DNA from 4 places in the Kribbella sp. NPDC020701 genome. Region 3 is predicted to be linked to each of the others. Evidence: riboswitches for the same ligand, from Rfam matches in the RefSeq annotation. Region 3 holds a riboswitch; each other region holds the start of a gene.
What was found. Region 3 has a riboswitch for ZMP and ZTP ahead of ACZ3HV_RS16975 (dihydropteroate synthase). Riboswitches for the same ligand answer to the same signal wherever they lie in the genome.
Positions count from the first base shown of each region.

Region 1 (7,391 bases), on a different contig from region 3:
TCCCACCCCTGGGTCCTGCCCCTGAACGTGCCATACCGCTTACCGTACTGACATGGCGGACCCATTCGCGGTAACGAACCAGGCTCCCCCACTGCAAGGGGTGAACTTCTTCACGCGCGACACGGCGCTCGGTGACGCTCTGCGCCCGTACGCCGCTCTCGCCGACGATGCCGGTCTGGCCCGGATCGGCGCGGTCGCGGGCTCCGAAGAGGCCCTCGCGCAGGCTCTCCCGGCCAACCAGCACCCACCGGTCCTGCGCACCCACGATCGCTACGGGAACCGGATCGACGAGGTCGAGTTCCACCCGTCCTGGCACTGGCTGATGGAGCGCGCGGTTGGGTTCGGGCTGCAGGCCGCGCCGTGGACGAGCGAATCGCCGTCGCCGCACCTGACCCGGGCCGCCGGGTTCTACGTCTGGTCCCAGGTCGAGCCGGGGCATGTTTGCCCGATCTCGATGACGTACGCCGCGGTCCCCGCGCTCAGGGCGGACGAGCGGCTGGCGAAGGCGTGGATCCCGCAGCTCGCCTCGACGTCGTACGACGTACGCCGGTTGCCGGCCGCGGAGAAATCCGGGGTCCTCGCGGGGATGGGGATGACCGAGAAGCAGGGTGGCTCGGACGTCCGGGCGAACCTGACCACCGCGACGCCGGCCGGGGACGACGGTGAGTACCAGCTGAACGGGCACAAGTGGTTCTGCTCGGCGCCGCAGGTCGACGTCTTCCTGGTACTCGCGCAGGCGCCGGACGGGCTGAGTTGCTTCGTCGTGCCGCGGGTGCTTGCCGATGGCAACCGGAACACGTTCGCGCTGCAGCGACTGAAGGACAAGCTCGGGAACCGCTCGAACGCGTCCAGCGAGGTCGAGTTCCACAACACCATCGGCTACCGCCTGGGCGACGAGGGCGCCGGCGTCCGAACCATCATCGAGATGGTCGCCGCAACCAGACTCGACTGCGTCCTGGGCTCTGCGGCTCTCCAAAGACGCGCCCTGGTCGAAGCCCTCTGGCACACCCGCCACCGCTCGGCGTTCGGTGGGTTGCTCGCCGACAAGCCGGTGATGCAGAACGTCCTCGCGGACCTGGCGCTCGAGAGTGAGGCGGCGACCGCGCTGGGGATGCGTCTTGCTGCTGCTGTCGACGCCTCCCTGAACGGTGATGAACAAGCTGCAGCATTCCGGCGGATTGCGCTGCCGCTCGCGAAGTTCTGGGTTTGTAAGCGGACTCCGTTCATGGTGGCTGAGGCGTTGGAGTGTCTGGGTGGGAACGGGTTCGTGGAGGAGTCCGGGCTGCCTTTGCTGTTCCGGGAGTCGCCGTTGAACTCGATCTGGGAGGGCTCCGGCAACGTGAACGCGCTGGATGTGCTGCGGGCGCTGCGGAAGCCGGAGTCGCTGGAGGCGTGGCTGCTGGAGGTTGGCGCAGCGCGGGGTGCGGACGAGCGGTTGGACGCCGCGGTGAACGACGTACTGCAAGCGCTTGCTGACGCCGCGGACGCCGAAGCCGGAGCCCGGCGGCTGGCTGCGCGGATGGCCCTGTGCCTGCAGGCGTCACTGCTGGTCCGGCACTCGACGCCCGAGGTCGCGGACGCGTTCGTCGCGTCGCGGCTGGCCAACGAATGGGGCGGTGTGTTCGGGACGCTCCCGCGGACGACACAGTTCCCGCTGATCATCGAGCGCGCGATAGGGTGACCGCGTCGCGACTGGCGCGCTGAGGTGGAGAACCACCGGGGAGCGAAAACCGTCGGCACCGTGCGCCTGGGTGCCTTCGACCCACTGCAACCGCAGGAGAGACAACGATGACTCAACCCTTCGATGCCGCCGCCGCATCGGCCGCGTATCGCAACGCGCTCGAGGTGATCGGCGCGGTGGAACCGACCATCGCCGGCGCGATCAAGGCCGAACTGGCCGACCAGCGGTCCTCGCTGAAGCTGATCGCGAGCGAGAACTACGCCTCCCCCGCCACCTTGCTGACGATGGGCAACTGGCTCTCGGACAAGTACGCCGAGGGCACCATCGGGCACCGTTTCTACGCCGGCTGCCAGAACGTCGACACCGTCGAGCAGACCGCGGCCGACCACGCGACGGCTCTGTTCGGCGCGCCGCACGCCTACGTCCAGCCGCATTCCGGCATCGACGCGAACCTGGTCGCCTTCTGGGCGATCCTGGCCCAGCGGATCGAGTCCCCGGCGCTGGCCGAGGCGGGAGCGAAGCACGTCAACGACCTGTCCGACGAGGACTGGACCAAGCTCCGCAAGGCGCTCGGCGACCAGAAGATGCTCGGCATGTCGCTGGACGCCGGCGGTCACCTGACCCACGGCTTCCGGCCGAACATCTCCGGCAAGATGTTCAACCAGCACTCCTACGGCACCGACCCGGAGACCGGGCTGCTCGACTACGACGAGGTCGCGCGCAAGGCGCGGGAGTTCAAGCCGCTGATCCTGATCGCCGGCTACTCGGCGTACCCGCGCAAGGTGGACTTCGCGAAGATGCGCGAGATCGCCGACGAGGTCGGTGCGACGCTGATGGTCGACATGGCCCACTTCGCCGGCCTGGTCGCGGGCAAGGTGTTCACCGGCGACTTCGACCCGATCCCGCACGCGCACGTCACCACGACCACCACGCACAAGTCGCTCCGCGGCCCGCGCGGTGGCATGGTGCTCTGCCAGCCCGAGTACGCCGACTCCGTCGACCGTGGTTGCCCCATGGTGCTGGGCGGTCCGCTCAGCCAGACGATGGCCGCCAAGGCGGTCGCGCTCGCAGAAGCCCGGCAGCCGTCGTTCCGTGAGTACGCGCAGGCGATCGCGGACAACGCGGTCACGCTGGCCGAGGGCCTGATGAAGCGCGGCGTGAAGCTCGTGACGGACGGTACGGAGAACCACCTGGTCCTGCTCGACGTCTCGTCGTACGGCATCACCGGCCGGCAGGCCGAGTCGGCGCTGCTCGACGCCGGCATCGTGACCAACCGGAACGCGGTACCGCGTGACCCGAACGGCGCCTGGTACACCTCGGGCGTCCGGATCGGCACGCCGGCGCTGACCACCCGCGGCTTCGGTGCCGACGAGTTCGACCGGGTCGCCGAGCTCATCGTCGACGTCCTCTCCTCGACCACGCCGACGACGACGTCCGCCGGTGCGCCCTCCAAGGCGAAGTACGTGCTCGCCGACGGCGTCGCGGACAAGACCAGGGCGGCCTCGGCCGAGATGCTCGACAAGCACCCGCTGTACCCGGGCCTCGAGCTCAGCTGAGTTCCACCGCGCCCGCTCCCACGCTTGTGGGAGCGGGCGTTTTCCGTTGCGGCATCAGTACGGCGGCCGGCACCGCGCCGGCGACCGCGATTGCTGCCGAGACCCACATGGTCGGAGTCATGAACGTCGAATTATCAGGAGTTTGTGATAGTTGCGATACATCAGATTACTGTACTCTTCAACCATGAGTCGGGAGCCCAGTCCGGAAGAGATCAGCCAGTTCGTCGAGCGCTTCGCCGGAGTGCTGGCGAACAGCGGCGTCCCGACGATGTCCGCCCGGGTGATGGGCCGGATGCTGGTCAGCCCGACCGGCACGATGACCGCGGCCGAGCTGGCCGAGTCGCTCAAGATCAGCCAGCCTGCCGTCTCCGGCGCGGTCCGTCAGCTGCTCCAGGTGTCGTTCATCTCGCGCGAGCGGTTGCCCGGTTCACGCAAGGATCACTACCGGATCCGCGACGATGTCTTCGCCGCGATCCTGGAACGCCGCAATGACGCCCTCGGCGAGTGGGAGTCCAGCAGCCGGGCCGGCGTCGCCCTCTTCGGCGCCGACTCCCCCGTCGGCCGGCGGCTCACCGATGCCGCCGACTTCTTCGCCTTCATCAAGACCGACCTCGACCAGATGATCAAGAACTGGCGCGCGGAGCGCCCACGGACTGACGGATGAGCTCTGGCCGCGGCAGGGCAACCTGGATCCGCCGTGCCACCGCCAAGGCAACGTCGTCCGCACCGTGCGGCGCGACAACCTGAACACCCACCGGCAGTCCGTCCGCCAGACCCGCCGGCACGCTCACCGCGGGATGCCCAGTCACATTGAAGGCCCAGCACGGATCGCCGGTGACGATGCTCTCCTCGTGCTGATCGTAGCCATGGGCAACAGTCAGCGTGGTCGGGGTGACGAGCGCGTCCACCGCCGCGAACAGGTCCGCGAGCGCGGTGTTGTTGTGATCCCGCACCTCCCGCGCCCGATTCGCCGCGGCCGCCTCAGCGCCCCGTCCGGCATCCAGCCCCGACAGCACCGACCACGCATCCTCGGTAGGCAGCAACTCGAGCGGTACGTCGACCACCACGACGTCAGCCCGAGCCAGTCGCTCCCGGATCACCCGGTCAACCGCCGGGTCAGCCGGCTCAATGCCAAGGGTGGACCGATAAGCAACCCGCACCCCGCCGCCGCCTCCACCGGCCTCGCCGCACTCTCCGGCCCCGCCGGCTCCACCGGGCCAGCTCGCGACGGACGGGACGGGCCAATGCGGGAGCGCCGTCGGATCCAGCCGGTGGGGACCGCTGGCGATGCTCGTCGCCAGGATCACGTCATCGAGGTCGGCCCCGATGAAGCCCGCCGTGGTGAGTCCGCCAAGAGGCCGACCACCCGGCCGCGGGATGCGCCCGTACGTGCCCTTGAACCCGACCACCCCACAGAACGCGGCCGGGATCCGCAACGACCCTCCACTGTCTCCACCACTCGCCAGCGGCACGACGCCTGCCGCAACAGCCGCGGCTCCACCAGCCGTCGATCCACCGGGCGACCGCGACAAATCCCAAGGATTGCGGGTGTAATCCCGCCCGTTCCACCCGAAGGTCTGCGAGATCGCCCCCGGTCGAGCCCGAGTCGACCGACCGATCGCGATCGCACCGGCCGCGAGCAGCCGCTCGACGATCGGCGAGCCCGGCGGCGTCCGCCCCTTGATCAGGAACGGCACCCCGGCAAGCAGACCAGCCGGCTCCAACCGCTCGGCGGCGGCCCGTGCACCGGCACCATCCAACTCCTCGAGGAAATGCAAGACCGGGTCGAGGCGCTCGGCGGTATCGAGCGCCTCTTCGACGACCTCGAGAGCAGTCCGGACCCCCGACCGCACCTCCGCCGCGATCGAAACCGCAGTCGCTCGGCGACCAGCGCGGACGTTCTCCCGGTCGGGCTGAAGCACCGGGTGAGTTTAGCGAGTGAGGGCGTACACGGCGATCGCGGCGAAGTCGTCGGCGGGTTCGGAGGCTTGCCAGGAGCGGACGTCGTCGACGTACCGGGATCCGTGGCCGGTGAACTCGGCGTACCGGTCGACACCGTCGGCGGGACAGGGGTTCATGCCGTCGAGGTGGTCGCCGAGGCCCTCTTCGAAGAGCTCCTCGGAGTTCGGCCCGTTGACGACCGCGCCGGTGAGCTCGCGGCCGAGGATGTTCGCGATCTGGTGATGCGGACAGCGCTCGGCGTTCTGCCCGACGCCGACCATGAACGACACACCCCATGCGTTCGCGCCGAAGTTCCAGGCGAGTTGCTGGTTGCCGAAGTCGTCGTACCGCCGGTCACCGGTCACCTTCCGGTACAGCTGCGCGGTCGCGGCCAGGCCGAACGCATGCGGTACGGCGTCGAAGTTGTCGTACTGCGCCCCCGCCCGGAACGGATCCGCCGACGCCCGGTCCACGCCGATCTGCAACTGTGCCTGAAGATCCCCGACCAGCCGGCGAACCAACGGCCGGTCCGACCGAGCAGCCTTGATCAGATCCGCATGCGCCAGTGCGCTCACGTCGTACAGATTGAGCGTGTCGCCGCCCGCCTCGTGCTCGATGTACTGCGTGGCCCAGTAGCCGGCCTGCTTCAGCCAGGCTCCGGCCCGCGGATCGCCCAGCCGGCGCGCGGCGAGGGCGAGTTCGGTCGCGCCGAGCTCGAGATCGTCACGCCAGGCCGTCTCCGGATAGAAGGCGAACGGCAACGACGTGACCAGCTGCCCGACGTTCTTGGTCTGCGCCTGCGCGTAGATCTGCGCGGCCGTGTCGAGGTGCCGCCGGGCGGTCGCCGGATCCTTCTCGACCTGGGCGGCGAGCGCGAAGGCCGCCGCCGTCCGACCGGCCAGGTTGGGGCTGATCGGCTTGCCGGGCGCGGCCGCCCGGAAGACCGGCCGGTTCCGCAGGAAGCGTTCGGACGGGTCGGTCAGGTGATCGTCGACCTCGGGCAACCGCCACACGTCGTGGTCGCCGACGAACGTCTCCTCGACGTTGCCGGTGCCGACACCCACCTGGATGTAGAGCGTCTTCGTCCGTGAGTTCCACATCTTGTCCAGCCAGTCCAGCCCGTGCCGAGCCTCCGCCAGCACCTGCTGATCCGGCCGGCGCGCGTCCCGGGCCGATGCCCACAGCAACGACTCCGAGTACGCCGCGATGTGGGTGAACTTCAGGTAATCCCCCGCGTCGTACCAGCCACCCTCGACATCCACCGGACCACCGATCCGGCGTAGCTCACCGACGGTCTGATCACTGTCCGGGTCGACGAACACCGGCGTGTCGTACACCTGCGCGGCCCGGTCGTTGAGGTGCGCCGGCTGCCGCCCGAGCGCCCCGGGGACGACGTTCGCCCCGTCCCGCTGCTCCGTGAAGAACGTGACGGCCTTGTCCTTGGCTCCGGTCAGCAGCCGATTCGCATCGGCCAGGATCTCGAACGCCGACGACGCAACGCCGGGCACCTCGATCCGATACTCCCCCGGCACCTTCAGCGCCGACAGATCGAGCTGATAGACGTGCTGGTACGTCGCGTTCCACTCCCCCACGTCACCGCCGACCCGCCCGCTCAGCACGCGATGCCCGTACCGGTCGACCACCTGATACCGAGCACCCGTCGCGGCGTCCCGCGTCATCACGTACGCCGCCTTACCGTCGAAGGCGCCGTACCCGAGCTGGTTCACCCGCACCACACCGCCGGACCCAGCTGCGGCAGTGCTCACCGCACCCACACCACTCACCGGACCCACCACCAGACCCGCGGCCACGACCATCGATCCGACCCGACGCAAGGACCTCACGATTGTCTCCCTCTCGCCAATCGTTAGGAAAGTTTCCTATTGTTTGGACGCAAGGTAGCGCACGCCACCACCGGAGTACAGAGCTCAGCCGCGGAGGCGGGAGGCGGACCACACCATCAGCGCGGCGAACGTCGTCCCCAGCAGCGCACACGCGACCCAGGCCACATCTCCGGCCTCCGAGATCGCTCCCGACAGGATCCAGGCGTGCACCCGTCGATCCCGGCGCAGCGGCGGGATGTCGGTCGCCTCAGACGCCGCGACACCGCTCATGGCCGAGCTGGGACACCGTGGGCAAACACGTAGACCGGCACCGCGGACTCCTCGGTCGACGGGTCCTCGTAGTACTCCTGGATCAGCTCCCCGATCCGC
Region 1 covers NZ_JBVHFT010000017.1:174,723-182,113, forward strand. The annotation lists gene ACZ3HV_RS34480 (acyl-CoA dehydrogenase family protein) at 53-1,681, shown strand; ZMP/ZTP riboswitch at 1,679-1,760, shown strand; gene ACZ3HV_RS34485 (glycine hydroxymethyltransferase) at 1,789-3,237, shown strand; gene ACZ3HV_RS34490 (GbsR/MarR family transcriptional regulator) at 3,422-3,901, shown strand; gene ACZ3HV_RS34495 (amidase family protein) at 3,861-5,159, opposite strand; gene ACZ3HV_RS34500 (glycoside hydrolase family 9 protein) at 5,169-7,022, opposite strand; gene ACZ3HV_RS34505 (hypothetical protein) at 7,107-7,292, opposite strand; gene ACZ3HV_RS34510 (ArsR/SmtB family transcription factor) at 7,289-7,391, opposite strand, start outside.
Region 1: it holds a riboswitch for ZMP and ZTP, as region 3 does, so the genes downstream of both, ACZ3HV_RS34485 (glycine hydroxymethyltransferase) here and ACZ3HV_RS16975 (dihydropteroate synthase) in region 3, are expected to answer to the same signal.

Region 2 (7,391 bases), on a different contig from region 3:
TCGCCGCCGTCGGCCGGTACAACGAGTTCGAGAACCTGCGGATCGCCGGCGTCCGGCTGGCCGACATGCGGGGGTACTCCTACGACCGGCGCGACGTCACCGGCCGGGCGCTGGCCAACGCGTACGCGCAGACCCTCGGCGCGATCTTCTCCTCCGGCGGTGAGAAGCCGCTCGAGGTGGAGATCCTGGTCGCCGAGATCGGCGCCAGCACGGCCGAGGACCAGATCTACCGGCTCACCTACGACGGCTCGATCGCGGACGTCCGCGGGTACGCCGTGATGGGCGGGCCGGCCGAGACGGTCGCGGACTATGTCGGCGAGCACTTCAAGGAGGGCATCTCGCTGGCCGGGGCGCTGCGGCTGGCCGTGGACGCGCTCGGCCACGACAGCGGCGAGGTCCGGCAGCTGACCTCGGACCAGATCGAGGTCGCCGTCCTGGACCGGACCCGGACGCAGGTGCGCAAGTTCAAGCGGATCTCCGAGGAGACCCTCGAACGCATCCTGTCCGAGTCCCGCCCGGACTCCGAGCCGGCCAAGCCGACCGAGGACGCCCCGGTGGCCGGGGAGACCACGACGGCCACGGCCGACGAGGCACCGGTCGTCCCGCCGGAGAACGACGCACCCGTCGCTCCACCGGAGGAGCCCGGTGGCGACAACCGGCCGCTGTGAGCAAGCAGATCGATGGCGCAGCCGCCGCGGACTCCGCGGCGGCTGCGCTGTCTCGTCCCGGTGACCCGCAGCCGTGGGAGTTGCTGGGAGAAGAGCCGGGGTTTCACCGGTTCCTGACCGTGAACCTGCGGCGCTACCGGATGCCGGACGGGCGCGAGGTCGAATGGGACGTGTTCGGCCCGAAGTCGGCGGACGGGATCACGTCGGGCATCACCGTGCTGCCGCTGACCCCCGACGGCCGCATCGTCACCATCCGGATGTTCCGCGCGGGACCCGACCGGATCGTCACGAACCTGCCCGGCGGTCTGGTCGAGCCGGGGGAGGACCCGGCGCTGGCCGGCGCCCGCGAGCTCGAGGAAGAGACCGGGTACACCTGCGAGTCGCTCGACCTGGTCGGCTGGCAGTGGTCGTCGGCGTCCTCGACCTATCGCAAGTACGTCGCGATCGCCCGCGGCTGCCGTCCGGACGGGAAGCAGGCGCTTGACGAGACCGAGGACTGCGTCCCGGTCGAGCTGACTGTGGATGCTTTCCGCGCTGAACTCCGGACACCGGGCGCGATGACGGGGATCGACGCGGCCTATCTCGCCCTCGATCATGCAGGGCTTCTCCAGGAGCAGTCATGACACCTGAGCCTCAGCAGACCACCCGCCGCGACGACGGGTTCGATCTCGGTGACACCGTCGCGCTTGTGCACGGCTCGGCCACCGATGCCGACGCCGAGCGCGTCGTCCGCGAGACGCTCACGAAGGCCGGCGTACGCACCATCTCCGACGGGCCGGCGGAGGTGACTGTCTGGCTCGGCGGGAGCGCGAGCACGCTCGAGCAGCTCGGTGTCGCGCCGGCCGGTTTGCTGCCGGCCGAGGGGTACGTCGTGGCCGTCGGCGCTCAGCAGGTCGTACTCGACGGGGTCGATGCCCGCGGCATCTATTACGCCGCGCAGACCTTCGCACAGCTTGTCCAGGGCAACCATGTGGACGGCGTCGAGATCCGCGACTGGCCGACAATGCGGTACCGGGGTTCGATCGAAGGCTTCTACGGTACGCCGTGGTCGCACGCGGACCGGCTCGATCACCTGGACTACCTCGGCGCGCACCGGATGAACACCTACGAGTACGCCCCGAAGGACGACCGGTACCACCGCGAGCAGTGGCGCGACCCGTACCCGGCGGACAAACTGGCCGAGCTCGGCGAGCTGATCGATCGCGCCCGGCGGAACAAGGTCGACTTCACCTTCGCGCTCTCGCCGGGCCTGTCGATGCGCTACACCGAGGAGGCCGACTTCCGGGCGTTGATCGCGAAGTTCGAGGCGCTGTACGCGCTGGGTGCGCGGGCGTTCAACGTGGCCCTGGACGACATCGAGTACGAGACATGGCACAGCGCCGACGACGAGGAGAAGTATGGCCCCGGCGGCGGTGGCGCCGGGCTGGCGCAGAGCGAGCTGCTGAACCGGATCCAGCGCGAGTGGGTCGAGACCAAGCCGGACCTCGCGCCGCTGCAGATGGTCCCGACCGAGTACTACAACGTCGACGAGACACCGTACAAGCAGGCGCTGCGGGAGCAGATGGACAGTGCGGTGGTCGTGCACTGGACCGGCATCGGCGTCGTACCGGAGGCGATCACCAGCGCCCAGGCGGCTGAGGCGAAGGCGGTGTTCGGGCACGACATCCTGATCTGGGACAACTACCCGGTCAACGACTACGCGGCCGGGCGGATCCTGCTCGCGGCGTACAGCGGCCGCGAGCCGGGCCTCGCGGACCACGTCGTCGGCGTGATCTCGAACCCGATGAACCAGGCCGGGGCCAGCAAGCTCGCCCTCTACTCGTTCGCGGAGTTCGGCTGGAACCCTGCGACGTACGACGAGCAGGCGTCCTGGCACCGCGCGATCGCGGAAACGGCCGGGGGAGACGCCGAGACGATCGCGGCGCTCGAGATCTTCGCCGACCTCACCACCTACGACGGGAAGCTTCATCTCGCGAACGCCCCGGCGCTGACCGCGAAGACCGCCGCGTTCTGGCGGACCTGGGATGCGGGTGACCTGGCCGGCGCGATCGCGGACCTCGAGCCGTACTTCGAAGCGATCGAGAACGCACCGGGTCAGATTCGCCAGGGCGTGATCGACCCGGCGTTCGCCGACGAGGCGGATGCCTGGCTCGACGCGGCCTTCTACTGGGGTCAGGCGCTGCGCCAGGCCCTTCGCGTCCTCGAAGCCGGCGCCGAAGGTAATAGCTCGGACGTCGCCACCGGCCGGGACCAGATCAACCACCTGGTCACGCAGGCCGAGGAGATCCGTGACATCCGGCTCCCGCACTCCAAGACCCACCCACGCATCGGCGACGGCGTTGCCGACACCTTCATCAGCCGGGTGACCGACTCGGTATCCTGAGCGATGGACCGCGACTGGCGTTGAGGTGGAAGACCACCGGGGAACGGTCTGCCGGAGATCCGGCTGCGCCGCGCGCCTGGGCATCTGACCTGTAGTCGACGCCCGAAGGAGCGCGCCATGACCGCCGAACTGATGATCGGGACCGACATCGCCGCCGAGATGGTGGCGAAGGCGGCCGAGCGAGCCCGCGAACTGCGGGAGCGGACGGGCGTGCAGCCGTGTCTGGCGACCGTACTGGTGGGGGACGACCCCGCGTCGGCGACGTACGTGCGGATGAAGCAGAACCGGTCGAAGAAGGCCGGGATCGCGTCCCGGAGCGTCGTACTGCCCGCGGAGACGACGACCGAGGAGTTGGTCGCCGAGGTGACCAAGCTGTCCCAGGACCCCGAGGTGCACGGGATCCTGCTGCAGCACCCGGTGCCGGCGCAGATCGACGAGCGGGCCGCGTTCGAGGCGATCGACCCGGGCAAGGACGTCGACGGCGTGACGATGCGGTCGTTCGCCGCGATGGCGTTCGGCGATCCCGGGTTCCGGTCCGCGACGCCGGGCGGGATCATGCGCCTGCTCGAGGCGTACGACGTGCCGATCGCCGGAGCACACGCCGTCGTCATCGGCCGCAGCCCGATCCTGGGCAAGCCGGTCGGGATGTTGCTGCTGGCATCGAATGCGACCGTCACCTACACGCACTCGCGGACCACGGACCTGCCGGACATCGTCCGGACCGCGGACATCGTGATCGCCGCGGTCGGCAAGCCGAACTTCGTCCGCGGTGACTGGCTCAAGCCGGGCGCGGTCGTGGTCGACGCGGGGTACAACGAGGGCAACGTCGGTGACGTCCACTTCGAGGAGGCGGCCCAGGTCGCCCGCCTGATCACGCCGGTTCCGGGCGGTGTCGGGCCGATGACGATCGCGCTGCTGCTGGAGCAGGCCGTCGACGCCGCTGAGGCTCAGGCGGGCTGAGTCAGCGGTCGCACCCGCCGTCCTTGTCCCGGCGGGAATGCGGCCGGGCAAGATCGTCGATGCCCTTGTACGCGTACGGATCGCTCCCGGCCACCATCACGATGTCGCGGTAGTCGTGCTTGCCGACATGGACTCCGGATGGCACGGACTGCCAGGGGAGGAGCGACTCCGCGCTCATGTAATGGTTGGCGAGCGCCCGGCGGAGTCCGTGCCGGCCGGTGTTCGGCAATGATCGGTGCAGCAGGTAGCCGTTGAAGATCACCGCCGAACCCGCGGGCACCTCGACCGGGACCGCATCGCCGTCGGTGTACGGGAAGTCGAACGCCTCCACCGTGCAATCGAAGCGGAGATCGTCCTGCTCCCGGTCGGGATAGATGACCCCGCGACGGTGGGAGCCCGGCAGAACCCACAGGCAGCCGTTCTCCACGGTGGCATCGTCGAGCGCGATCCACACCGCGGTCAGCGAGCGATCCCTGGTCGGGATGAAGAACTCGTCCTGGTGCCACGCCTGGCCCGGCTTCCCCTCGGGCTTGATGAACAGCATCGACTGCATGGCCTTGACGTTCGGCCCGATCACCGCGGTCAGCGCCGCGACCACCCGTGGTGCCCGCAACGCCGCGAGCGCCACGTCGGACACCTTGTGCGGCTGGTGGATGCACAGGTACTGGCGCAGGACGTCCTCGGCCGGCTCGGCGGCCGGACCGCCGTCGATGACGCCGAGGTCACCACGGCACAGGGCCTCGGCCGCGGAATGGAGCGCGGTGACCTGGTCGGCCGACAAGGCCTGATCCAGGACGATGAAGCCGTCCCGCCGGAACGACCCGACCAACTCGTCGGTGACCTCGGCGAAGCTGGGTACGGCGGCGACAGGCTGCATCTGATGCTCCATCCGGCTTTAGCGGCGTTGACCGGCTAACGGTCTCAGGGCCCGGCAGGCCCGGCCAATGCCGCTGGCTCGCGCATTACTATCTGTTCGTGACGTCGCGACCGTCGGTGATCAGCGTGAACTCCGTGGTCCAGGTCGCGGACTACGCGCCCGGGGCAACCTATGGGCCCACGCTGCCGGTCAGGGGACACAGCGACCGGTTGGTGGCGACGATGCTGGAGGTCTTCGTCAGCGCTCCAGCCGGCCAGTCGAGCGAGGAGATGCCGGATGCAGTCCGGCGCTTGGTCGAGCATGTCGCGGCGGTGTGGGCCAGGAGTGGCCCGCGGATCATCTCCGTCCCGGAGCTGGCCGCCGCGGCGAACCTGTCGGCGGGACATCTGCACCGGCTCTTCCGGGAGCGGTACGGCCGCGGACCGGCGTACGTCCTGGATCTGATCCGGTTGGCCCGAGCTGCGACCGCACTCCTGCGCAACAACGCGACGATCGCGGAGATCGCATCGGACGGCGGCTACAGCAACCCGTATCACTTCTCCCGCCGCTTCTCCCTCGCGTACGGTCAGCCGCCGGGAACGTCCCGGCGTCGCCGGCAACTGTCGGATCCGCTCGCACCGGTCCGGGAGGCCGGGCTGCTTCCGGTGGCCCGGAGGCTGCTCGAGGCGGCCCGGCGCGGCTGACGCGATGGCACCATCCGAGACGGCTGTCCACGCTCTGACTACCCTGCCCTAGGGTTGGAGACAGACGACTAAGGAGGCGGGCACGTGGCGGTACGGGCGATCCGGGGTGCCACCCAGCTCGACGTGGACGAGCGCGAGCATCTGCTCGAGCGGTCCGCGGAGCTGGTGAAGGCGGTCCTGGAGGCGAACGATCTGGAGAGCGAGGATCTGATCAGCATCCTGTTCACCGTCACGCCGGACCTGCACTCGGAGTTTCCGGCCGTAGCCGGCCGGCAGATCGGGCTGACCGACGTACCGCTGATGTGCATGCAGGAGATCGCCGTGCCGCACGCGCTGCCGCGAGTGGTCCGCCTCATGGTGCACACCGAAACCCCGCGGTCCCGCGAGAAGATCCAGCACGTCTACCTCCACGGCGCGGTAGCTCTCCGTCCCGACCTGACAGGCGCCCAGTGAGTGAGCTCCGTGGCCCGGTGCGGATCGTCGGTACCGGATTGATCGGTACGTCGATCGGCCTGGCGCTGGCGCGGTTGGGAGTCGTGGTCGAACTTGTCGACGCCGACCCGGACAACGCGCTGATGGCCGAGCGGATCGGCGCGGGGTCGCGGCTGGTCCAGATCGAGCCGCAACTCGTCGTGGTCGCCGTACCGCCGGATCATGTCGGCGCGGTGATCGCCGAGCAGCTCGAGCAGACCGACGCGGTCGTCACCGACGCCGCGAGCGTGAAGTCCAAGCCGCTCGCCGACGCGCGCAAGCTCACCGGCGACCTCAGCCGGTACGTCGGCAGTCACCCGATGGCAGGCTCCGAGCGGAACGGCCCACTCGCCGGCCGCGCGGACCTGTTCGACGGCGCGACCTGGGCGATCACCCCGCACGAGACGAGCGCACCCGAGGCGGTCGAGCTGGTCCGGCGGCTGGCCGAGGCCGCCGGGGCGCGGACGGTCGAGCTGTCGGTCGAGGACCACGACCTCGGTGTCGCGCGAGTGTCGCACCTGCCGCACCTGATGTCGGCGCTCGCCGCCGGCACGCTGGCCGACGCGCCGAGCTCCCACCTGCAGCTGTCCGGCCAGGGCGTCCGGGACGTGACCCGGATCGCGGCCGGCGACCCGAAGCTGTGGACCCAGATCGTGTCCGCGAACTCGACCGCCCTGACCGGTCTGCTGGAGCAGATCCGCGGTGAGCTCGATCGGCTACTCGTTGCCTTGGGCAAGGAAGAGGCGGCCGAGGAACTCACCTCGATCCTCGGGCTGGGGGTGTCGGGCGCGGTCCGGGTGCCGGGCAAGCACGGTACGCCGCACATCGATCTGGTCACTGTTCTGGTGACGATCCCCGACCGGCCGGGGCAGCTGGCCCGGTTGTTCGCCGACGCGGCCGAATCCGGGGCGAACGTCGAGGACCTGCGGATCGACCACAGCCCGGGTCGTCCGGTCGGTGAGGTCGAGCTGGCGGTGAAGCCGGGATCGGTCGACCAACTGGTCGACGTACTGACCGAGCGCGGGTGGGTCGTGCACCGCTGAGGTTCGCATACCGTGCCTGAGTTGTCCCCGGGCACAGGTAATCTTCGGGGCATGATCATCGCTGTGGACGGCCCGAGCGGCTCCGGCAAGTCGAGCACCGCCCGAGGCGTCGCCAGCCGGCTGGGGCTGCGCTACCTGGATACCGGAGCGACCTACCGGGCGGTGACCTGGTCGGCGCTCGAGCACGGCCTCGACCTGGACGACACCGCGGCGGTCGCGCAGCGGTCCCGGGAGCTGCGGCTGGAGATCAGCACCGACCCGGAGCGGCAGTTCGTGATCGCCGACGGGACCGACGTGACGGTCGCT
Region 2 covers NZ_JBVHFT010000004.1:97,075-104,465, forward strand. The annotation lists gene prcA (proteasome subunit alpha) at 1-668, shown strand, start outside; gene ACZ3HV_RS10660 (NUDIX hydrolase) at 665-1,291, shown strand; gene ACZ3HV_RS10665 (beta-N-acetylhexosaminidase family protein) at 1,288-3,051, shown strand; ZMP/ZTP riboswitch at 3,052-3,140, shown strand; gene ACZ3HV_RS10670 (bifunctional 5,10-methylenetetrahydrofolate dehydrogenase/5,10-methenyltetrahydrofolate cyclohydrolase) at 3,169-4,011, shown strand; gene ACZ3HV_RS10675 (phytanoyl-CoA dioxygenase family protein) at 4,013-4,888, opposite strand; gene ACZ3HV_RS10680 (helix-turn-helix transcriptional regulator) at 4,987-5,571, shown strand; gene aroH (chorismate mutase) at 5,656-6,024, shown strand; gene ACZ3HV_RS10690 (prephenate dehydrogenase) at 6,021-7,085, shown strand; gene cmk ((d)CMP kinase) at 7,137-7,391, shown strand, end outside.
Region 2: it holds a riboswitch for ZMP and ZTP, as region 3 does, so the genes downstream of both, ACZ3HV_RS10670 (bifunctional 5,10-methylenetetrahydrofolate dehydrogenase/5,10-methenyltetrahydrofolate cyclohydrolase) here and ACZ3HV_RS16975 (dihydropteroate synthase) in region 3, are expected to answer to the same signal.

Region 3 (7,391 bases):
CGTCCATTAGGCGCCGGCTCGGGATGCGCGGCGGGTTCGGCTCGTGCGGCGGGTGCTGTCTCCGCGACTCGGGCTCCGACCAGGACCTCTTGTTTCTGCTCGAGCGGCTCGTCGGCGGCTGCGTCCGGGGGAGTGGCCGGGGGGCGGCGTTCGAGGAGGAGCCAGGTGATGAGAGCGCCGATCAGGAAGGCGAGTAACGACCACAGCCAGTTGTGTCGCAGCAGCCAGCTCATCAGCGTGCCCCCCTCGCCGGGTTGCGGACCAGTCGGTGCAGCAGCCAGGCGGCCGCGCTTCCGAGGACGAACGCGACCAGAAGCAGGATCCACATCTGTGCGACGAGCCAGCTCATTCAGTTCCCCTGCAGTACTCGGATCTCGGCCCGGCGGTTGGCGATCCGGCCGGCGGCGGTGGAGTTGGGTGCGATCGGGAAGGCCTGACCGTAACCGTTCGCATGGATGTGGTTGGCGGCCACGCCGAGCTTGACCAGCGCGGCCTTGACCGCGGCCGCCCGACGCTCGGACAACGGCAGGCTGGTCGCCTCGGACCCGAGGTTGTCGGTGTGACCGGCCACCTCGAAGAACGCGCTCGGACACGACCTCAGCAAAGCGGCGACACGCACCACCGATGGCTTCGTCGCGTCGTTCACGATCGACGTGCCGGACAGGAAGTTGATCTTGTGCTGCCGGGTGAACTCCGACAGCCGGCTCGGCAACGTCCGGCACGGCTCACTGACCTCGGACTTCGGCGGCGCCGGGATCTCCAGCTGGTTCGCGATCACCGCGCCGGGGACCGCCTTCGCCGCGGCCCGGGCGACGGTCGCCTTGCTCGCCTGGTCCGGCACCTCACCCGACAGCGTCACCGTGCTTCCGTCGTACCGCACCGAGGCGTCGCCGGTCCCGATCGCGAGCGCCTGCAGCAGCGCGGCTATCGCGGTCGCGTCGGCCAATCCGGTCGCGGCGTCGATCGTCGTACGGTCGTCGTACTCACGGTCTTCGCCGAGCACCTTGCCGACCTCGGCGGCGATGGCTTCCTTGACCGCTTGATCCTTGACCGCCGCCTGCACCCGGATCGACTGGTTCGTCCGGCCCACCTCGAACGGCGCCACGTCGAACTCGGCAGGCGCCTCAGTCGTCGGAGTAGCAGTCGGAGTCGGCGAACCCTCGATCCGCACCGAGCGAACGCCGTCCACCTTCACGACGACCTCGCGGACGAGCTCGGCATCGACACCGGCCGGTACGGCGACCGTCGCGTCGCGGCCGTCGAAGTCGACGGAGCCGGCCTCGATGCCGCGGGCCTGGAGTGCGGCCAGCGTGCGGTCGCGCAGATCGTCCTCGGTGGTCCCCGCCTTGGCCGGAATCAGCACAGCCGTGAGCAGCACAGGTACCGCGAGGGCCGCGAGCAGCCAGACGACGATCGGCCGCCGAACGAGACCGGGCACTGTTCCTCCGTCGGGTGCGGTCAAGAGTGACCGTGCGCGAGGAGATTACTCCGCCGCACGCTCCCTCCGCACACCTTCGCGGGGGAGCGTCGCGATGATCACGAGAACATCTTTATTTGGATTAGTTCTTTTCTTAACTGGATGTGGTCGTTAGGGTGCGGACAGTTCCTCTCCGCCCCCAGGAGGTACTCATGCGACCCCGTTTTCCTGTGCTCTTGGCTGCGATAGCTCTCCTCGGCGCCGGTCTCGCACCGGCCGCCACCGCGGCCCAGCCCGCGCCCGACCACACTGTTGCCGCAGGCAAGAGAGTGGTCGGCTACTTTACCGAGTGGGGTGTCTGCGACCGCAACTACCACGTGAAGAACATCAAGACGAGTGGCTCGGCCGCGAAGCTGACCACGATCGTCTACGCGTTCGGCAACACCACCGGTGGCCGGTGTGCGATCGGTGACAGCTACGCGGCGTACGACAAGTTCTACGACGCGGCCTCGTCGGTCGACGGCGTCGCCGACACCTGGGACACCGGTGCGCTGCGCGGCAACTTCAACCAGTTGCGCAAGCTGAAGAAGGAGTAAGTTGCTGCTCGGGATCGGGTTCTACGGCCGCGGCTGGACCGGGGTCACGCAGGCCGCGCCCGGTGGGTCGGCGACCGGTGCGGCGCAAGGGAAGTACGAGGCCGGGATCGAGGACTACAAGCTGATCTCGACCCGCTGCCCGTCGACGGGGACCGTCGGCCGTGCCCCGCCGCCCTGGGCCGGCCGGCCTTTCCTTGCCCTGCTTGGGTTTGGCCTGTCTCGGACAGGTCGCATTTGTGCCAGCCCGGGGCGCGATGAATCACTTGACTTACTTCGCGCCGTAAACCGTACTGGTGGCTGGCCGGCGTTGAATTGGGGAGGGGCTCGCCATGGAGAGGCTCGCGGATTCGTCGTTGATCATCGGCGTGGCCACGTCCACGTCCGAACGGGTACAGCTCGCGCGGTTGCTCGGTGCGGCCGACGCGCTGCTGCTGGTGTCGAGCGCGGACCAGGCTCGCGCGTTCCTCGAGCTGACGGCGGTCATGTCGCCGGCCGGTCCCGTCGTACTCACGCCGACCGTGCTGCCGGTCGCCTCTGGGGAGGCTGCCCAGATCGAGGCAGTTCCCGCGAGGGTGGTCGCCGTTCCGGCCACGGTCGCCGCGGTTCCGGTCGCAGTGGCGGCGCCGGCTGTCCGGGCCGCCGTACCGCCCTCGTCCGAGGCCGAGCTGCACCTGGACGTGGACCGTCGCGTCGTCCGGTGGAAGGACCGCGAGGTCTCCCTCACCCGGCTCGAGCACGACTTCCTGCACTGCCTCGTGGAGGAACCCGGCCGCGTCTGGACCTACCAGCGCCTGCACCACGCCGTCTGGGGCAACGAACACCTCGGCCACGGGTCCCACATCCACTCCGTCGTCAAACGCCTCCGCCAAAAACTCACCAACCTCGGCGCCACGGTCACCATCCACGCCGTCCGCGGCGTCGGCTTCCACCTCCTCCCCACCACATAGCCCTCCGGCCAACGCCCGCCGTCCCGCTCAGCTGAGCCCGGCACGGCGCGGCTACAGGCGAGGGCCCGACCTCAGCGGAGGTCGCGGATGCGGAGCTGCCGTCTGCCGATCGTGGAGGGTTTTTGCGTTATCAAGGGAGGGTTTCTTTGCCGATCCGGGCAAACCCTCCACGAATCCCGGCTGCGTATTGTCCCGTGGCAGGAGTTGGAGGGGTGCCAGGCGGCGTGGGTTGATAACGTGCGGCTGGGTCGTGACTGGCGCGTGAGATGGGCTATCCATCGGGGAGCGGCCTCGTCTCGACGACGTGTGCCGTGCGCCTGGGCTTCTGATCGACCGGGAGACCCGCATGGTTCGGCCGCAGCTGGTTGGCATCGTCAATATCACCAGAGACTCGTTCTCCGACGGTGGGCGCTATCTGGCCGCTGGTGACGCATTCGCCCAAGCGTGCCGCCTGCACGCGGGAGGCGCCGATCTAGTCGAGTTCGGGCCGGCGATTCCGTGGGGTGTGGATTCCTATCACCCGGAGACACAGCGATATGCGGCTGCGCGAGGAGCGGCGTACCTGAACGACATCCATGGCTTCCCGGATCCCCGCCGGTACGACGAATTGGGCGGCCTCACGTGTCAGCTGGCGGTGATGCACTCGGTGCAGCGCCACGGACCGGCGACGAAGGTGTGGACGGACGCGCGGTCGATCTGGTCAGGCATCGAGGACTTCTTCGACGAGCGGATCGCGGCACTCGAGGCGGCGGGCATCAAACGCGACCGCCTGATCCTCGACCCCGGTCTGGGCTACTTCCTGGGCCGTACGCCGGAACCGTCCCTGACCGTGCTCGGTAACCTGTCCCGCCTGAAGGCCCGCTACGACCGCCCGGTCCTCATATCCCCGTCCCGCAAGTCCTTCCTGCGCACCCTCACCGGCACTGACCTCACCGGCATCGGACCGGCAACCCTTGCCGCCGAGCTCCACGCCGCCACCTAAGGCGCCGACTACATCCGAACCCACGACCCCGCCGCGTCGGCCGACGCCCTGACAGTCCTCGCCGCGTTGACGCGCGCGTCTCGATCGTCCGGCGACCGCGATCTCCGGAACTTCCCTGCCGCCTGGTGACGGAAAAGTTCCGCAAAGCGGGTCTAGTGGCAGAACGCGGACAGGCCCCCGCCCGTGAAGGGCGGGGGCCGGCCTGGCTACTGCGGTGTTACTTGATGGACTTCAGGGCGAAGTCTTCGGTGACCGGAATGCCGGCTAGCAGTTTGGTGGTGCGGGTCTGGGGCTTGTAGCCGTCCTTGGCGGCGATCAGGGTGAGCGGGTTGTTGCGACGGTCCAGCCAGTAGGCGTATTTGCCGTCCTTGTCGGTGATGAAGGTGTACGACTGCGCCCACGAGTCCACCTGCAGGATCGCGCCCGGGAGCGGTGCGGTGACGCCGGCCGAGCTGACGCCCGAGACGGTGCCCTGCAACTTGCTCCAGGTGTTCGGCGGGGTGACGTTCATCGTCACGCCGACCGGTGCGACCGAGTAGGGGGTGTTCTCGCCGATCGTGACCCCGCCGGAGTACGTCCCCGGCTGGTCCACGTTCGCGGTGAGCGTGACCTGGACGGTCGTCGACGCGCCCGGGGCCAGCGTGGCCTCGGTCTTGTCGATGGACAGCCAGCTCACGTCCGCCGACGACTCGGCGCAGTCCTCGAGACCCGGCAGGGCCTCACTGTCGACCGTGGCGGTGAAGCCGCCGGACGAGCCACCGACCTTGTAGAAGCCGCAGGCCGCGCCACCGCGGTACCGCGGCAGGTTGGCGTTCGGCAGGGCGGTCCAGCTGTCCGCGGCCGGGTCGTACGAGAACCCGGCGTTGGTGACCGCACCGGCCTGCACGCCGCCGACGATCAGCAGCTTGCCGCCGGCGACGGCGTACGACGCCGCCCAGTGGTCGGACGGGGCGTCGGCGACCGCGGTCCAGGAGTCTGCTCCCGGGTCGTAGACGTACGCCGACTTCAGCGAGTTCGTACCGTCGTTACCACCGGCGCAGTACACCTTGCCGTCGATGGCACCGCAGGACGCGAACGCGACCGACTTCGGGTAGTTCGCCAGCGTCTCCCACGCGTTGGCGGCCGGGTCGTACCGGACCACCGTGTTGCTCATCGGGAGGCAGCCGGAGGTCGTGCAGCCACCGACGGCGTACAGCTTGCCGTCCGCGACGGCCTGACCGGCCGCGGCCCGCGGAGCCGGGTTGGCGGCCACCGAGGTCCAGGCGTTGGCGGCCGGGTCGTAGGCCCAGGTCGCCGCGTCCGGACCGGAGACGCCCCAGCCGGAGCTGGCGATGATCTTGCCAGCGACGACGCCGACGGTGACGGCGTTGCGAGCGGCCGGCAGCGGAGCGATGGCGGTCCAGGCCAGCGCCGCCGGGTCGTACACGTAGCTGCTCGCGCTCGACGCACTACCGTTGCCACCGGCAATCGAGTAGATCTTGCCGTCGAGGTTGACCACCCGGTTGTCCATCACGGTCGACGGGTAGTCGGCGATGTCGGTCCACGGCGCCGCGAGCGGCTTCGCGGCGGCCGGCGTACCGGCCGTCTTGCCCGACAGTATGTTGGCGAACGAGGTCTGCACCGCGAGCCGCTGCAGCGGGGCACCGGTGCCGTTCAGCACCTGCGCCTTCGTGGTCTTGGTGCCGTTCGCGTTCTCCAGGACGAAGCCGCCGTCCTTCTCACCGAACTTCACGTCGACGTCCGCGCCACCGGTGTTGGTGACGGTGAACGACTTGGTGACCTTGCCGGTGGGCAGCTTCAGGTTGCCCGTCACGCTGCCCGGTGTGACGCTCAGCCGGCCGGCCTTCAGGGAGTAGTCGGCCACGGTCGTCCAGTCGGCCTCGACTCCGACGGTCGCGGTCGAGGTGACGTAGTTGCCGGCCTTGGCGGTGAAGCCCTGGTCGCCGTCCGCGGACGAGTACAGCCAGTAGAAGCCGTCGTTCAGACCGGTGTCCTCGGGCGTCGCCACGGTGGTCGCGGACTCGGAGCTGCCGTCACGGGTGACGACCGCGCCGTTCACGAAGCCGTTCGTGTTGGCGTCCTTGACGTTGCCGACGACGATGCCGCCGCCGGTCGGCTCACAGGTGATCTGGCTGCCGATCAGCACGCTGTCGACCTCCCACCACCATTCGTACGAGGCGTCCCAGTAGTGGAACCGCACCTGTACGGCGGACTTGCCGGCCGCCTGCGGAATCGCGATCTCCTTGACTCCACGGGCGTCCGTGATCTGGGTCAGCGCAGTGGTCCAGGTGGCGCCGCCGTCGATCGACAGGTCCACGTCGGCCTTCTCACCGCTGAGCCAGTTGAGGTCCTGGTTGAACCGGATCACCGGGGCGGTGACCGCGCTCAGGTCCACGACCGGGCTGACCAGTGACGTGTCCTGCAGGCCGCCGGGACCGTACTTGTCGCTGTCGATGACCGCGAACTTGCCGCTGCCACCGGACAGGTTGCCCCGGTTACCCGGGTCGTTGAACTGCCAGACCTGGCCGTTGCCCTTGTTGTCGACGACGGTCCAGCCACTCGGGGCCGCACCGGAGTCGAAGGTCTCATAGACACCGTCGGAGCCGTACTTGTAGCCCGGCGCCGTGGTGCACGAGTTGCTGAGGACCGGGACCGCGACGTTCTTGGTCAGGTTGCTGCTGCCGACCGTGATCGGCTGGCTGACCGTCTGGTAGCCCGGGAACTGCGACTCGATCTTGAGCGAGTACGCGGCACCGGCCGGCACCTTCAGGCTGTAGCGGCCGTTGCTCGGGGTGGTGTAGTCGAACACACCGCCCGGACCCTCGACGCTCACCTTCGCGTACAGCGGCCAGCCGTGGCCGGAGCCGTCCGTGATGGTGCCGCCGACGCTCACCTGCGGAGAGCTCACCAAGGCGAAGTCCTTGGTGGTGGTCTGACCGGTGGTGATGCTGACCGTGGCCGTCTGGGTCTGGTACCCGAACGACGCCACCGTCAGGTCGTAGCTCCCGGCCGGCAGGACCGACGAGAACGTGCCGGTGCTGCTGGTGGTCAGGACCTTGTCGGGCTGGCCGGCCGTCTTCACCGTCACGCTGGCGCCGGCGAGGGCGGCACCACCGGTGGCGGCGGTGACCTTGCCGGTCAGGGTGCCGGTGTCGCCGATCGGCGCGGCCTGCAGCAGTGCGAGCGCGTCGAGACGGCCCTGTCCGAAGACGTTGTTGTTCTCCGGGGTGCCGCCGCACTGGCTGTTCGGCGCGTCGACCGCGGTCTGGTTCAGCAGCGCCCGGGTGGCGTTGACGTCACCCTTCAGAGCCGGCGAGGCCGACCACAGCAGCGCGATGGTGGCCGCGAGGTGTGGCGTGGCCATCGACGTACCGTTGAAGCTGCCGTAGGTGTTGCCGGGCAGGCTGGAACGGACGTTGACGCCGGGGGCCGAGATGTTCGGCTTGATC
Region 3 covers NZ_JBVHFT010000006.1:292,551-299,941, reverse strand. The annotation lists gene ACZ3HV_RS16995 (sunset domain-containing protein) at 1-233, opposite strand, end outside; gene arfA (channel-forming protein ArfA/OmpATb) at 350-1,438, opposite strand; gene ACZ3HV_RS16985 (hypothetical protein) at 1,654-2,013, shown strand; gene ACZ3HV_RS16980 (winged helix-turn-helix domain-containing protein) at 2,343-2,960, shown strand; ZMP/ZTP riboswitch at 3,201-3,290, shown strand; partial or broken gene ACZ3HV_RS16975 (dihydropteroate synthase) at 3,307-4,071, shown strand; gene ACZ3HV_RS16970 (S8 family serine peptidase) at 4,160-7,391, opposite strand, start outside.

Region 4 (7,391 bases), on a different contig from region 3:
GTTGCTGGCGCTGATGCTTCTCACCGAGGCCCGCCGTACCGCTCGGGTTTCGGCGAGCGGCGAACTTGTCACCCTCGACGAGCAGGACCGTGGAGCCTGGGACACGGCACTGATTGCCGAGGGTCATCAGCTGGTGCGCGAGCGTCTGGCCACCGGAGTGGCTCCTGGGCGCTACCAGATCCTCGCGGCGATCAACGCCGTCCACACGTCCGCTCGCGATGTACGCGACACCGACTGGTCGCAGATCGTCGCGCTCTACGACCAACTCAGCCGCCTCGACCCCTCGGCGATCGTTGCTCTCAACCGGGCCATCGCGGTTGCCGAGCTTGACGGCCCGGAGGTGGCACTGGCGACCGTCGACCGTCTCGAGGACAAGTTGGCCGGCTATCACGCATACCATGCGACCCGCGCCGAATTACTGCGCCGGCTGGGCCGCAGCCAGAAATCGCGCGAGGCGTACGACAAAGCCATCGAGCTAGCCGGCAACACCGCCGAAACCGCCCACCTAACCCGCCGCCGCGACCAACTGGGGTAATGCCTTCAAATGTTGATTCCACGAGCCGCCGCGGTAGTACTCGACGCGAACAAGGTGCTCGTCATCAAGCGGTACCTGCACCTGGATCGCGCCGTCGACTGCGTGATGTGCGAGAACGCCGCCGTACCAGGACCCGACTGCATCGGACACCGGTACGCCGTCCTGCCGGGCGGTCACGTCGAACCAGGCGAAACCCCCGAGGACGCCGCTTTGCGTGAGCTCAAAGAGGAAACAACCCTCACCGCCACCATCGACCGACTTCTCTGGACGGGCAGCCACAACCGGCGGCCGGCGTACTACTTCCTGATGACGAACGTCGAAGGCACCGCCCAACTCTCCGGCGACGAAGCAGTCGAGCACTCCCCCAACAACAGCTTCACATTACAATGGACAGATTTGGTCGACCTAGAATCATTAGGCATCTATCCATCAGAGATCCGCGCGGAGTTGGCCGCAAGAGTATTACGCTGAGTTTTCGGTGAGCCTGCTGCGGGCCACGAGTCTGGTTAGGCCTAGATGGGTGCCTTGGTCGGCGCGGAGTAGGTTTTCGTCTGGGGTGTAGCCGCGGTTGACTTTGGCGCAGGTTTCTAGCCAGTGGAGCCAGTCGTCCCAGCCGTGCGGGACCATGTCGGCGGTTTCGATGGTGACGAGGCCGGTTCGTTCCCAATGGGTGCGCCACCAGTCCGGAGGGAGCCAGGTGCAGAGGTCGGGACCCCAGCGTTCGGCGAGGTACGGCGGTAGCGAAGGGCCGGGCGTGTTGCGAATGCCGGGGGCGATGACTCCGATGGAGCCGGTTGGGCGGAGGAACTCGGTGCAGTAGCCGAGATAGTCGGCGCCGGTCCCGAAGTAGTTGTACGCACCGATGCTGACGATCGCGTCGAAGAAGCCATGGGAGAACGGAAGTTTGTGGGCGTCAGCCTGGATCGGGTGCACCTGACCTTCGGCGCCGGCTGCTTTGATGCGTTCCCAGTTCTCGGTCGGGTCCACCCAGAGGTCGGTCGCCCACACCTCCACGTCGTACTCGCGGGCCAGAAAGATCGACGTGAGCGCCGTACCGCAACCGAGGTCGAGGACACGCATACCGGGTCGAAGGCTCATCACTTCCATCAGAGCCTCGGTCGACCACAGCGGATGTGGGCCCATCAGATTGTCGACAATCCACTGCTGGTCGTAGGTATTGGACCGTGGATAGCGGTCCAGGGTGAGCGCCTCGCGCAGGAGTTCTGGAGTCATGCGGGAGACCATTCCACTGGGCCTGAGCGGTCACAACGGAGTTTCAGCTCTCTCCCAGCGCTGCCGCGATCATGCGATGCCCCTGCTGTTCGAAGGCCGAATCGCCGACCTGATGTGCCCAGACAGCAGTGTTGACAGCCTCGCGGAGCCGGACGCGCTGCCAGGTGTCCGGGTCACGCGGATCGCCGCCGTAGCCTTCCAGGAACGCCGGCTCCAGGGCGGGTGCGGACTGGAACTGCTGAGCGGCCAGCCGAGCGAAATCCGTGTACGCCGGCCGGAGGTCCGCGCGGCCGAAATCGATGATGCCGACGACGCCATGATGGATGAGCCAGTTGCGAGGCTGCCAGTCACCATGAGTCGGTACAAGTACCGCGGGCGGCGTCGGCCACGATTCAACCTGTGAGCGCAACCGGCCCGCGAGGTCCGCGTCAATCGTGTGCGGCTTACTCAGGTAATCAAGAGTCCGCTGGTTTTCCCGGCGCTCATAATCCGCGTCCGGTACGGCGAGCTGACCGTGAAACTCGGCGAGTAATTCACCGGCCTGGCGATAGGTGTCCGGATCCCCTTCGGCCGGCGTACCTTCCACCAGCTCCCCCGGCAGGAATCGCGTCAGGATCAGCTTGGCGTCGTCGTCGGCACGGACGAGTTGCGGTGCTCTCCCCCGTGTCGTCCACGGCCCCAGCCAGTTTCGGTGGGCGTGCAACTCGCGCGCGAGGTGATGGTCGGCCGCGTCGCCGGCCTTGGCGACATAGCGCTCGCCGTCGACGTCCAGCTCGAGCACGACGGTCCCGATCAGACCCCAGCTGTGGTCCGTCACGATCTCGGCGCCGGGGAGCCACTCCTGGAGGAGAGCTCGCTGCTGCTCGGTGAGGTCCACGAGCTGAGAGTAACGCAGAAAAATGCCACGAAATACTGGACGGAATTCCCTGCAAGACTTATCCTGGCCGAATGCAGAATTCGCAAAAGAATGTCACTCTACCAACAAACTTATCAGAGGAAATTCGCGAAAGCAAGTCGGCGGAATTCTGGCAACTGGGCGATCGCGCGATCCGGCGGATCGGGTTCGGGACGAAGCGGCTCGCGGGCAGCGACGGCGACGAACCGGACGCCCAGGAGCGGGCGATCGCGCTGCTGCGCCGGGCGGTCGAGCTCGGCGTCAACCACCTCGACACGGCCGAGTTCTACCCGAGCTACGCGCCGCCGAGCCGGCCCCGGGACTTCACGTCGCTGGGCTGGGCGAACGACGTGATCCGTCGCGCGCTGGCGCCGTACGCGGATGAGCTCGTGATCGCCACCAAGGTCGGGCCGACGCCGACTGGATTGGCTCGCCCCGATCAATTGCGAGCGTTGGTCGAGGCTGATCTGCGGGCGTTGGGGCTGGAGACGCTCGACCTGGTCTATCTGCGCCAGGCCCGCCTCGACTCGATCGCCGAGCACTTCGGGGTCCTGGCGGAGCTGCAGGCCAAGGGGCTCATCCGGCATCTGGGGCTGTCGAACGTCCGCACCGAACACCTCGCGGAGGCCCAGAAGATCGCGCCGGTGGTCGCCGTCCAGAACAGGTACGGCGTCGGTTTCGGTCGCGTGAACGACGCCATCCTGAGCTCCTGCGGCGAACAGGGCATCGCGTTCGTCCCGTTCTTCGCCCTGACCGCGGATGCTCGGGAGGCCGGTGGTGTCTCGGTCAACGACGCGATCCAGGAGATTGCCGACAATCAGAACGCCACACCGGCGCAGATCCGATTGGCATGGACGTTGAGCCTGGGCGACCACGTCCTGGCTATCCCGGGGACGTCGAGCCCCGATCACCTGCGGCAGAACCTCGAGGCCGGCTCGATCCACCTCTCCTCCAACGAACTCGCCGTACTCGACGCCTTCGTCGACTAGCGGCGCGTCAACTCGACTAGTGGCGCGCTGGATCGGCTAACGACTAGGGCGGCGGCCTCGCGTGGTCGCCGCCCTCAGTCGTAGTACCGGCGGACGCTCGAGCCGATGCGGGTGACGTCGGTGCCGTAGATGTGGATGGAGATCGCCGTGCCGTCGGAGGTGTTGTTGACCCGGTGGATGTCGCCGGGCGGCGCGAAGCCGCTCACGTCGCCGACGTGGTTGTCGCTCTGCCCGATCAGCCGCAGGTCGGCGTCGTACAGGTCCTCGTGTTCGACGCCCTGGATCACCCCGAACACGCACCAGGTCACGTGGTCGTGGATCCGGGTCACCTGCCCGGGCCGCCAGACCAGAGCGATGATCGAGAACGAACCGTCAGGCTCGACATGCAGGGTGTGACTGCGGTAGCGGTCCGCCGAGCCGACTCGCTGCCCGGCGGTCAGTACGTCGGGAGTCGGCAGGTGCCGGCGCAGTTGCTCGGCCACGAGTTGCGCCGTGCCGTTCCAGTCGGCGTGCTGGTCGATGGCGGTACGGACGCCGTCGATCAAGTCGGTCAGTTCATTAGTGGAGATCGATGTTGTCGTCATGTCTTGAGCGTGCGCCGGTCAACCCATAACGTCTAATGCCAAGTTTCGTGCTTACTCATAGATGGATTTGATACATGCTCGATGTCACGAGGCTGCGCGTCATCGACGCAGTCGCCCGTCACGGCTCGGTCACCGCCGCTGCTCGCGAGCTGCACTACTCGCAGCCGTCTGTCACTCATCACCTCACGCGCTTGGAGGCTGAGACCGGCGCGCAGCTCCTGCAGCGCGCCGGTCGTGGCATCAGGCTGACCGAGGCTGGTCGCCTGCTGGCTGCTCGAGCCGCCGAGATCATCGGCCGGATCGACGCCGTCGACGCCGAACTCGCCGCTCACGTCGGTCTGAGCGCGGGCCGGATCCGCCTGGCCGGCTTCTCGTCGGCGATCGGGTCACTCGTGCCACGGGCCGTGGCGGCACTGGCCGACAAGCACCCGGGCCTCGAGATCAACCTCCTCGACGCGCATCCGCCTGAGGCGCTCGAACTGCTTCGCACCGGCAAGATCGACGTCGCGATCGTCTTCCGGTACGACGAGACCGAGCCGGAACCGTCCGGCATACGACTGCATCATCTGCTGGACGATCCGCTCTACGTGCTGTCGACCGATCAGCCGGTCGAGCTGCCCGGGCTCCGCGACGCGACCTGGATCGCCGGCTGCGATCGTTGCCGTAGGCACCTGGTTTCGCTGTGCGCCGCCGAGGGCTACGAGCCGCGGATCAGCTACACGTCCGACGACATGGTGGTCATGCAGGCGCTCGTCGCGGCCCGCCTCGGGGTGACGACCATGCCCGGTCTCGCCCTCCGCGCCCACCACGCCGAGGGCATCATCGCCACCGAGCTCCCCGGGTCCCGCCGCCACGTGTACGCCGCGACGTACGGCGAACCGCCCGACCCACCCGCGATCGGCGCCCTCCTCACTGCCCTCGCCGACACCGCCGTTCTGTGAGCTGGCCCGCCCATGCTGAATCGCGCGGGCCCGAAGCTGAGCCCCGGGTGCCGCGCCTGGTTCAGGAGTTCTCGGCCGCGTCTGCTCCCGTGAGTGGGTCGTAGACGTAGACCTCGGTGCCGGCTTGGGGGGATCTGGCGTGGAGGGTGTGGAACATCGGGGCGAAGGGGCCGCCCAGGTCGATGATGGTTGCACCGGCGCCGAGGACGCCGCGGACCAGGGTGCTGGGGGCCGTGAGGTCGACGCGGGTGACCACGCCGGGCGTCACCCACACGGGAACGTCCCCGAGCCGGCCGGACAATTGGTGATGCAGGTGGCCGCACAGAACCGCTTGTACGTCGGTCCCGGCGACAACTTCCGCCAACTTCTCGGGCTCTTGCAGGACGACAGACTCGAGGTACGGAATTGCGTCGACGGATATCGGCGGGTGGTGGAGTACGACGATCGACCCGGCCGGCGCGGGTGTTGCCAGCTCCGCGGCCAGCCAGTCGAGTTGGTCGTCGCCGAGCACACCGTGTGTCTCGTCGGGGATGAGGCTGTCGAGGGTGATGACCCGGAGGCCCGCGACCTCGCTCACCGCCGCGATCGCACCGGCGACGTCGGCGCAGCGGCCGATCGACGAGCCGTCGGGTCCGAGGTGTCCCGAGCCGAGCGCGGCCGTGAAGCCCTCGCGACGGTCATGGTTCCCGGTGCAGTAGACGTGCGGAATGCCGCGCTCAGCGGCGAACTCACCCACGGCCGTGCGGACCGCGGTGCAGCCCTCCTCGGACCCGTCGTCGGCGATGTCCCCGCTGACGACGATCAGATCCAGCTCCGGGACCCGGCGTACGTCGTACAGCAGGCCGTTGAGCGCGGCGAGGCCGTCGACGCCGTCCTCGTCGGGGCCGATGCGGCTGACGTGGGTGTCGGACAGGTGCAGAACACGATGTGCCATGACGAGCTCTCCTGGGATGTCGTTGCCGTCGGCACCCAGGCGGTCGATGCCCGTCGCGTCACTCCCCGGTGGTAGCCCACCCTCGCCAGTCGTGTGAGACCAAACTACCCAAGCTCAGTCGGTGAAGGTGACCTCCGCGGTGGGTTGGACGGCGGCGGTACGGCCGGGAGCCTGGTGGTTCTCCCAGTAGAGGTTGGTGTGGGCGATGACCTTGTCCGGGGTGGGTGCGCCGTACTCGGACAGGTCTTCGGTGGTGTGCGCGTCGCCAACCAGGGTCACGTCGTACCCGCGGACCATGGCGCCGTGGATGGTGGAGCGGATGCACTCGTCGGTCTGCGCGCCGCTGACGAAGAGGCGGCCGATCCCGGCTGTGGCGAGGACGTCCTCGAGGTCGGTGTCCTCGAAGGAGTCCGCGAAGGTCTTGTGTAGGAGCGGCTCCGAATCGTCACGTTTGAGCTCAGGGACGAGCTGCCACTCGTCGCTGCCCTTCACGAGGTGCTCGCTGGAGTGCTGGACCCAGACGACCGGCACTCCGCCGGCGCGGGCCTTGCCGACCAGGGTGCTGATGTTGGACACCACTTGATCGCGCTCGTGTGCCGCACTGACGACACCGTTCTGGACGTCGATCACCACAAGTGCCGTGTTCGGCCGATCTGACAACGTGGACATGCCGTTCCCTGCCTTTCCCGGGTATACGACGAACGCTAGACCCGCTCGCCGACAGTTTCAGGAGACCTTCCAACTCCGTAGCCGCAGACGCACCGTCGGTACGTCGCCGTCGTCGAGATCCTCCGCCCGCCGCACCGCCGCCTTCACCGGCAGGATGTACCGCCCGTCCTTCGGGAACATCGAGGTGTCCCACACGCTGTCCCCGATCTCGGCCTGCACCGGGATCATCCCCCACCCGTATGTCACGAAGTTCGACTCCGCCTCGAAATACGCGCACTCGTCCTCCGGCACCGTGACGAAATACCAAGGCGCCGGGCCCCGCCAGTACCACATCTCCGCCGCAAACTCGATCTCATTCACTGTTACTTGCCTCCAGCAAGCGTTGGGCTATGTTGCGGGCCGCGGTCTTCAATTCCGGGGATTGGAGGATTCGGTAGGGGGCGGGGAGGGAGGTCAGCTGGCCGGCGTACCAGTAGGGCTCGTCGGTGCTGGCCAGGAGGCGGGTGTGGGTGTCATCGATGGGTTCCAGGCGGCCCATGCTGCGGGAGATCCAGTGGGCGACCTCGTCGCGCGGGGCGTCGATGATGACCTCGATGGGGTATTTCCAGCCC
Region 4 covers NZ_JBVHFT010000004.1:319,654-327,044, forward strand. The annotation lists gene ACZ3HV_RS11740 (RNA polymerase sigma factor) at 1-535, shown strand, start outside; gene ACZ3HV_RS11745 (NUDIX domain-containing protein) at 545-1,006, shown strand; gene ACZ3HV_RS11750 (SAM-dependent methyltransferase) at 998-1,768, opposite strand; gene ACZ3HV_RS11755 (phosphotransferase) at 1,812-2,645, opposite strand; gene ACZ3HV_RS11760 (aldo/keto reductase) at 2,717-3,652, shown strand; gene ACZ3HV_RS11765 (cysteine dioxygenase family protein) at 3,727-4,236, opposite strand; gene ACZ3HV_RS11770 (LysR family transcriptional regulator) at 4,311-5,177, shown strand; gene ACZ3HV_RS11775 (metallophosphoesterase) at 5,239-6,111, opposite strand; ZMP/ZTP riboswitch at 6,138-6,214, opposite strand; gene ACZ3HV_RS11780 (cysteine hydrolase family protein) at 6,226-6,780, opposite strand; gene ACZ3HV_RS11785 (DUF1905 domain-containing protein) at 6,838-7,140, opposite strand; gene ACZ3HV_RS11790 (helix-turn-helix transcriptional regulator) at 7,133-7,391, opposite strand, start outside.
Region 4: it holds a riboswitch for ZMP and ZTP, as region 3 does, so the genes downstream of both, ACZ3HV_RS11775 (metallophosphoesterase) here and ACZ3HV_RS16975 (dihydropteroate synthase) in region 3, are expected to answer to the same signal.